DNA from 2 places in the Mesorhizobium sp. M0830 genome. Region 1 is predicted to be linked to the other one. Evidence: predicted binding sites of a transcription regulator. Region 1 holds the regulator's gene; the other holds the start of a gene.
The links. The regulator PhoB, encoded in region 1, activates phosphate uptake and scavenging genes when phosphate is short. The targets are predictions, from matches to a motif close to TGTCATNNANCTGTCAT.
Positions count from the first base shown of each region.

Region 2: NKI20_RS20110 (PhoX family protein) is a predicted target of PhoB. The motif match lies at 1,175-1,191, and genes of this name have one in related genera.

Region 1 is NZ_JAMYOR010000003.1:177,037-181,180, forward strand. It holds gene pstC (phosphate ABC transporter permease subunit PstC) at 1-49, shown strand, start outside; gene pstA (phosphate ABC transporter permease PstA) at 53-904, shown strand; gene pstB (phosphate ABC transporter ATP-binding protein PstB) at 901-1,704, shown strand; gene phoU (phosphate signaling complex protein PhoU) at 1,730-2,437, shown strand; gene phoB (phosphate regulon transcriptional regulator PhoB) at 2,457-3,146, shown strand; gene eglC (endo-1,3-1,4-beta-glycanase EglC) at 3,678-4,144, shown strand, end outside.
Region 2 is NZ_JAMYOR010000034.1:41,575-45,718, reverse strand. It holds gene NKI20_RS20110 (PhoX family protein) at 1-1,105, opposite strand, end outside; gene NKI20_RS20105 (hypothetical protein) at 1,401-1,883, shown strand; gene NKI20_RS20100 (hypothetical protein) at 2,201-2,689, shown strand; gene NKI20_RS20095 (LuxR C-terminal-related transcriptional regulator) at 2,765-3,421, opposite strand; gene NKI20_RS20090 (sensor histidine kinase) at 3,418-4,144, opposite strand, start outside.

The DNA of each region.
Region 1 (4,144 bases):
CATCGCCCGCTACATGCTGATGCGCATCGACGCCCGCACCGGAGCCTGACCGATGTCGACAGCCACATCGCTTCATCAGAGCCGCAAGAGGAAGAATGCCGTGATGATGACGCTGTGCGTCACCGCGGCGGGCATCGGACTTGCCTGGCTGGCGCTCATCCTCGGCGCGCTGGTCTACAAGGGCGCCGCTGGCCTGTCCCTTGACGTCTTCACGCAGATGACGCCGCCTCCCGGCGACGCCGGCGGCCTGCTCAACGCCATCTATGGCAGCGTGGTCATGACGATCATCGCCGTCATCGTCGGCACGCCGATCGGAGTGCTGGCCGGCACCTACATGGCCGAGTACGGTCGCTTTTCCAGGCTGACCACCGTGGTGCGCTTCATCAACGACATCCTGCTGTCGGCGCCGTCGATCATCATTGGCCTGTTCGTCTACGAACTTATGGTGCGGCCGATGGGGCATTTCTCGGCAATCGCCGGTGCTGTCGCGCTCGCCATCCTCGTCATTCCGGTGGTGGTACGCACCACCGAAGACATGCTCAATTTGGTGCCGAACGCCTTGCGCGAAGCCGGCACCGCGATCGGCGCGCCGCGCTGGGTGGTGATCAAGTCGGTGGCCTACCGCGCCGCGCTATCGGGCATTGTCACCGGCATATTGCTGTCGATCGCCCGTATCTCCGGCGAGACCGCACCACTGCTCTTCACGGCGCTCAACAACCAGTTCTGGTCGAGCAATCTCAACGCGCCGATGGCCAGCCTGCCTGTCACCATCTTCCAGTTCGCTCTCAGCCCTTACGAGGAATGGCAGCAACTGGCCTGGACCGGCGCACTCATCATCACATTGACGGTTCTCGCGCTCAGCATCGTTGCGCGCAGCCTGACCGGACGCAGAGAGGACAAATGAGCCAGATGTTGTCTCCAGACATGACGATCGCTGCCGAGGCCACCGCCAAGGCCAAGATCGAGGTCAAGAACCTCAACTTCTACTACGGCCAGTCGAAGGCGCTGAAGGACATCACTCTGTCCTTGCCGGAGCGCAGCGTCACCGCCTTCATCGGGCCTTCGGGCTGCGGGAAGTCGACGCTGCTGCGCGTCTTCAATCGCATCTACGAGCTCTATCCCAAGCAGACGGCCGAAGGTCAGGTGCTGCTCGACGGCCAGAACGTTCTCGACCGCTCGCAGGACCTCAACCTGCTGCGCACCAAGATCGGCATGGTGTTCCAGAAGCCGACGCCATTTCCGATGTCGATCTACGAAAACATCGCTTTCGGCATCAGGCTCTACGAGAAGCTGAGCAAGTCGGAGATGGACGGCCGCGTCGAGCAGGCGCTGAAGCGCGCGGCACTCTGGACCGAGGTCAAGGACAAGCTCGACGCCAGCGGCCTCAGCCTCTCCGGCGGCCAGCAGCAGCGGCTCTGCATCGCCCGCACCGTGGCGGTGAAGCCGGAAGTCATCCTGCTCGACGAGCCCGCCTCGGCGCTCGACCCGCTGTCGACCGCCAAGATCGAGGAACTGATCGACGAGTTGCAAGCCGACTACACGATCGTCATCGTCACCCACAACATGCAGCAGGCGGCGCGCGTATCGAAGCAGACGGCCTTCATGTATCTGGGCGAGCTGGTCGAGTTCGACCGCACGGAGAGGATCTTCACGTCGCCCCGCGAGAAGCGCACGCAGGACTACATCACCGGCCGCTTCGGCTGAGCTCAGGCATACGAGGAACAGGATAATGAGCGAACATACAGTCGCTTCTTTCGACGAGGATCTCGGTCAGATCAGCAGGCTCATCAGCGACATGGGCGATCTCGCTAGCTCGATGGTCGGCGGTGCGACCAAGGCGCTCTTGAATTCCGACAACGCCTTGGCACAGCGCGTCGTCTCCGACGACGCGATCATGGACGCGCGCCAGCGCGAGCTCGACGACCGTGCCATCACGCTGATCGCCAAGCGGCAGCCGATGGCCGATGATCTGCGCCATGTCGTCGGTTCTATCCGCATGGCCGGCGATCTCGAACGCATCGGCGACCTTGCCAAGAACATCGCCAAGCGTGTCGGCACTGTCGGCCTCAGCGTCACGCCGCGCGACCTTTCGCACTCGATCGATGGAATGGCACAACTGGTGCTGATCCAGGTGCAGGGCGTCATCGAGGAATATGCGGCGCGTGACGCCGCCGCGCTGGCGAAACTGCGTGCCGACGACGAACGCATCGACGTCAAATACACCTCCGTGTTCCGCGAGCTTCTCACCTATATGATGGAAGACCCGCGCAACATCACCGCGTGCACGCATCTTTTGTTCTGCGCCAAGAACCTCGAGCGCATCGGCGACCACGTCACCAACATCGCGGAAAATGCCTATTATGTTTTGACCGGCACCCAGCTGCCGGCCAATCGTCCGAAACAGGACGAGACGACAATGTCCGCGCCCGCGGCATGACGACAGGGGTAACCAGCCGATGATCGCGCCACGCATCATGGTGGTGGAGGACGAGGAGCCGCTAGGCGTGCTGCTCCGCTATAATCTGGAGTCCGAGGGCTATCAGGTCGAGGTCGTGACGCGTGGCGACGAGGCCGAGATCCGGCTGCAGGAGAACGTGCCTGACCTTCTGGTGCTCGACTGGATGGTGCCGGCGGTTTCCGGCATCGAACTCTGCCGGCGCCTGCGAATGCGTCCCGAGACCGAGCGGCTGCCGATCATCATGCTGACCGCGCGCGGCGAGGAGAGCGATCGCGTGCGGGGCCTCTCGACCGGCGCCGACGATTATCTGGTCAAGCCGTTTTCGACACCGGAGTTCATGGCCAGGGTCAAGGCGCTGTTGCGCCGTGCCAAGCCGGAACTGCTGTCCAGCGTGCTGAAGGTCGGCGACATCGTGCTCGATCGAGAATCGCACCGGGTCTATCGCAAGAAGAGCGAGATCCGGCTCGGGCCGACCGAATTCCGCCTGCTCGAATTCATGATGCGCCATCCCGGCCGCGTGTTCTCGCGTAGCCAACTGCTCGACAACGTCTGGGGCGAAACGATCTACATCGACGAACGCACGGTGGACGTGCATGTCGGCCGGCTGCGCAAAGCCGTCAACAACGGCCGCATGCCCGACGTCATCCGCACCATTCGGGGCGCAGGCTACGCGATCAGGGAAGACTAGCCGATAGATCGGAACCAAGGTTCAAATTCGATCAGCAGGTCGTCGCCAATGGCCACGCGATGGCAGACATTCAAGCAGGCGGGATCGAAGTCTAAACTGCCCTTCGCGGGGCTCGGCGCGTAGCTTGACTGGCTGGCGATTGCCCTCCGATCTCCCAATTCGCTTTTCTGCCAGGCTGGCCGCAGGAAGCACGGCCCGTGACACTTTAGTTGGTCACATTGCTATCTTGCCCGCAGACCTCCGATCAAAGTTGCGCGCCTCAAGAAACAATTTGAACTAATATGGCTATGTGCCCGCCAGAGGATGTGGTTTCGCATAAATGCGCAATTTTATTAAAAAAGTTCCTCAGACTAAGAATGAGTTTCTCTCCTCTTTATCGATTGTATGTGCTCCGAATAGTCAATACGATCTTGCATTGGATGACGATTCCGCGGGAACGATCTCGTTCGTTGCAACGTTGCTTTGAAAGCGGTCGCCGGACCTTGCGCCGAACGACTTGATCAGGTCGGGCACTAAGAGGAAGGATTTCTGATGAGCACGGTCTTAAACGCCAAAGGTATTCCTCTTCCCTACACCGGCGCGTCCAGTCATTGGTTCTCGGCAACCGGAGCCGGGGCCGAACTGCATGGCACCTCAGGCAACGACTCGTTCTGGGGAGACACCGGCGTCAATGTCACGATGTATGGTGGCGCCGGCGACGACTACTATCACCTCTATTCCACCAACAATAAGGTGGTCGAAGATCCCGGGGCCGGGATCGACACGATCGACACCTGGATGAGCTACAAGCTCCCCGACAATTTCGAGAACCTGGTCGTTACCGGCGCCAATCGATATGCGTTCGGAAATGCGTTGGACAACATCATCAAGGGCGGGTCGGGTCATCAGACGCTGGATGGCGGCAAGGGAAATGATGTCCTGATCGGCGGTGACGGCGCCGACACTTTCGCCATCTCCAAAGGAAATGGAAGCGATCTTATCTTCGATTTCGGTGCGAC
Region 2 (4,144 bases), on a different contig from region 1:
CGCCGAGATAGAAGACAACGCGACCGTCCTTGGCGACGATCGATTCGGCGCCCTCGTGCTTGAAGCGGCCCATGGCGGTGCGCTTCCTCGGCGTCGAGGTCGGATCGTTGACATCGACCTCTACGATCCAGCCGAAGCGGTTGGCCTCATTGGGCTCCTTGGCGAGGTCGAAACGATCGTAATGGGCGGCCCATTCATAGGCGCCTTCAGGGATGCCAAGGCGCTTGTAATTGGCGGCCTCCTTGTGGCCCTCCGGCAGGTCGCCGGAGAAATAGCCATGGATGTTCTCCTCGGCCATCACATAGGTGCCCCAAGGGGTGACGCCGCCGGCGCAGTTGTTGAATGTGCCGAAAACCTTGGTACCGGACGGGTCGGCGTTGGTCTTGACGCGGTCGTGGCCGGCGACCGGACCAGACAGCGCCATTTCGGTGCTGGAGGTGATGCGGCGGTTGAGCTTGCCGTCGCGCACCACCTGCCATTTGCCCGAGACCTTGCGTATCTCGACGATGGTGCCGCCGTGGGCAGCCATCTCGACATCGACCTGCTCCTTCGAGAGCGGTGCGACTTCGGCCGATTTCTTACCGTCCTTGTCGACGATCTTGACGACGCCCGGAAACATCAGATGCGGGTTGGTGTATTCGTGGTTGACGACCAAAAGGCCGTGTTCGGCCGAACCGTCGATCGGGAGATAGCCGACATAGTCGTTGTTGTAGCCGAACTGTTTCGCCTGAGCCTGCGCCGACTGTTTCGTCGGGTCGAACTCCGGCGAATCGGCAAACAGCGGATCGCCCCAGCGCAACAACACATCGGCATCGTAGCCCGGCGCGACATGGTGTTTGTCGTCGATGCCGGCCTCCAACTCGTCGAACGCGAAGGCGGAGCCTTCTGCGGCCCGGGCCTCGTCCGCACTGACCAGCGCCAGCGGACTAACGGTTGCGGCGATGGCCGAGACGGCCAGTGAACCTTTGAGGAAGCCACGGCGCGAGAACCGCGCGGCGATGATCTCGCCCATGGTGCGGTTGTCCGTAGGGTTGGCTGCGGGGCCGTCGTTTTCCTCGAGCAGGCTGGTGCGGAATCGGGCGTCGGGGGAGCGTTTTTCGGTCATTTAGGACTTGCCTCTGGCTTTGGGCGATGGCTGGAGCGTGTTGCCTGTTTAACCCCTTATAGCCGGTCGATCACATTTTCGTGACATCTCCAGTCGCTTTCACCGGATTTCACGACCCGCCAGCCGACCCTTTTCGCAACCGAGCGACGCGAGGGACCAAAGTCCTGCTCAGGCCGAGCAAAGGTCCCTGTCGGCGCGGCATTGGTCGTGGGCCCCCTATGCCAAGGCCACTATGCCGGCAATAGTCGGCCGCTTGCCAAAGCCGGCATCGGCCTGATGTATAGGAGGATCCGTGATGCGCGGATCGACCCCCGCCCGCTTTCGTTGGCTGGCTCTGAGAGCAACATCGGCATTGGCGCTGGCTGTCGCCCCCTATCAACTCGCCTTCAACGGCTCCGCGCCCGGCCTCATTGCCGCAGCCGCACACGCCAAGGATAGCGGACATGATGGTGGCGCTGGTGGAAGCGGCGGAAGCGGCAGCGGAAACAGCGGAAATTCCGGGTCTGGTGGCGGCGACGACGGCGCCAGCAACGATCATGGCACCACCGACAATTCCGGAACCGGAAAAAGCCAAAACGATGGCGGAGCCGGCCATCACGTCAACGCGGCCACTGGCGACAAGGTTGACGTGGATCGCAACAAGATCGAGGTACAGCATCCCGATGGCACCACCGAAGAGATCGCGAACGGCCGTTTCGAGATGAAGGATGCGCTCGGCCGAACGATCGTCGAACGTGCAGCGACGGCGCGCGATTACAGTCGTCTTCAGGCTTTGTGAGGCAGGCCACCCAGGCAACGGCCTGCTTCGCAGTCACCTCCGCCGCCCCCGGCGGAGGTGACTTGATGTTCGGCGTCTGCCGTCGTCAGGCATCATGGAAACCCAGTATCCCGCTCGACGATGGCGATCGCGGCGCCGTTCATACAAAGCTAATATAGCATGCGATTAGGACTTTAGTCCAATCTTGCGCTTGCAAAGGTCCTGGGTGACAACGGCAACGGTCGGAGGTCGCTTCCGGGCACCGCGTCTTTCGGCGATGTTGGTTGCAACCGCAACGTTGAGGGTGGGCGCGCCGGGCTCAATCGACGGAGATCAGGATGCACAGATCGCTCACAACGCGTTGTTGCCGGCTTGCGCTTAGATCCGCGGCTGCGCTGGCGTTGACCATCGCTCCCTATCAAATTGCCTTCCACGGCTCCGTACCCGCGATTTACGGCGCCAGCGCACAGGCCGGCAAGGGTGGCGGCAACGGCGGCGGCGGTGGAAACGGCGGTGGCGGAAATGGCGGCGGCGGCAATAGCGGTAGCAGTGGCGGCAACAGCAGCAGCAGCAGCGGGAATGGCAACAGTGGCAATGCCGGCAAGTCGGGTGCCAACAAGGGTAAGAACGGCAACAGCGCGAGCCATGTCAATGCAACGACCGGCGACGAGGTCGACGTGACAGGCAACAAGATCACGATCCGGCATCCCGACGGCATAACGGAAAAGCTCGAGAACGGTCGTTTCAGGATGGAGGATGCGCTCGGTCGCACGATCATCGACCGCCGGGCCACACCAGCCGACGTCGGCCGTCTCAAGGCCTTGTGAAGCCGACCAACAGGCAACGGCCGGCCTCACACGTCACCTCCGTCGCCCCCGGCGGAGGTGACCTCGTTTGGGGGTTTAAGACTGGTTGCGGTCGCGCAGCTCACGCATCATCAAAGCCGCTTCGGTGCGGTTGCGCACATTGAGTTTCGACAGCACCCCGGTCATGTGATGCTTGACGGTCTTCTCCTGCAGCTCCAGCCGCAACGCGACTTCCTTGTTGCTTAGCCCCTCCGCCACCAGCCGCAGAATTTCCGTCTGCCGTTCCGTGAGTTGCCGCAGCCGGTCCGCATTGCCGTTGGTCGGATGCTGGGACTGGAGATCCGAAAGCAGGCGAGCCGAGAGCGTCGGCGAAAGATAGCTTTCGCCGGCCGCCACGCTGCGCAGGATATCGGCAAGCGCGCGCGATCCGATGCCTTTGAGCACATAGCCGCACACCCCTGCATTCAGGGCCATGGTCACATCGGCATTGGCCTCCGAAACGGTCAGCATGACTATCTTCTGGGCGGGATGGCCGGCGAGGATCCCCGCAACCGCGGCCAGGCCGCCGCCCGGCATCGAAATATCGAGCAGCAATATGTCCGGCCGAACGGTCGAGACGATGCGTTCGGCATCCTGCGCCGTGGCACCCTCGCCAACCATATCGAAGCCTCCGATCTCCGATAGGCTGCGCGTCACACCTTCGCGGAAGAGGGGATGATCGTCGACAATGGCGATGCGAATGACACCAGTCATGCTTGCTCCTCGACCGATAGACGGATTACCAGACGCGTGCCTTGCGGCCCGGTCAAGGTTTCAAACTGGCCGCCAATGCTTTCGACCCGCTCTCTGAGGCCGGCGAGCCCGAGGCCCTCGTCCCGTGCCGGATCGAAGCCTGGCCCGGCATCCGATACTTCAACGTAAAGCCTGCCACCCTTCATTCCGGCACTCACCGCCTGATCCTTGCCTCGCGCGTGGCGATAGGCGTTGTTCAGCCCTTCCTGCACGAACCGATAGATACTGATCTTCTCCGACGCACCGGGCTCTGGCAACTGTCCGGCCAGCGTGAGGGTCACGGACGTTCCCGTCCTCAGCTGGTGTTCGTTGACCGCCAGCCGCAGAATGTCGTTTGCGGCAGCCGTCTCGATCTGCGGCAGGACGAGGCCGGTGCAGATACCGCGTATCTCGCGCAACGCATCCTCCAGTGTCTTGCGGATCATCGCGACCTCGGTGGAGCGGCTTTCGCCCGAATGGCCATCGCCGGAAAACACCGGACTATCCATGCGCAGCGCCGCCAGGGCCACGAGTTGTGCCGGACCGTCATGCAGATCGGCGCCGATTCGGCGCAAATACCTTTCGTTGAGCGCGGTGGCGCGACGGGACGCCCGCTGCACGCGCACTCGCAAGGCGCTGTTCTGCGTCACCAGGCCCTGGAGCTCCGACACCTGGCGGCGCAGCGCCCCGCGCTGATCGTCGATG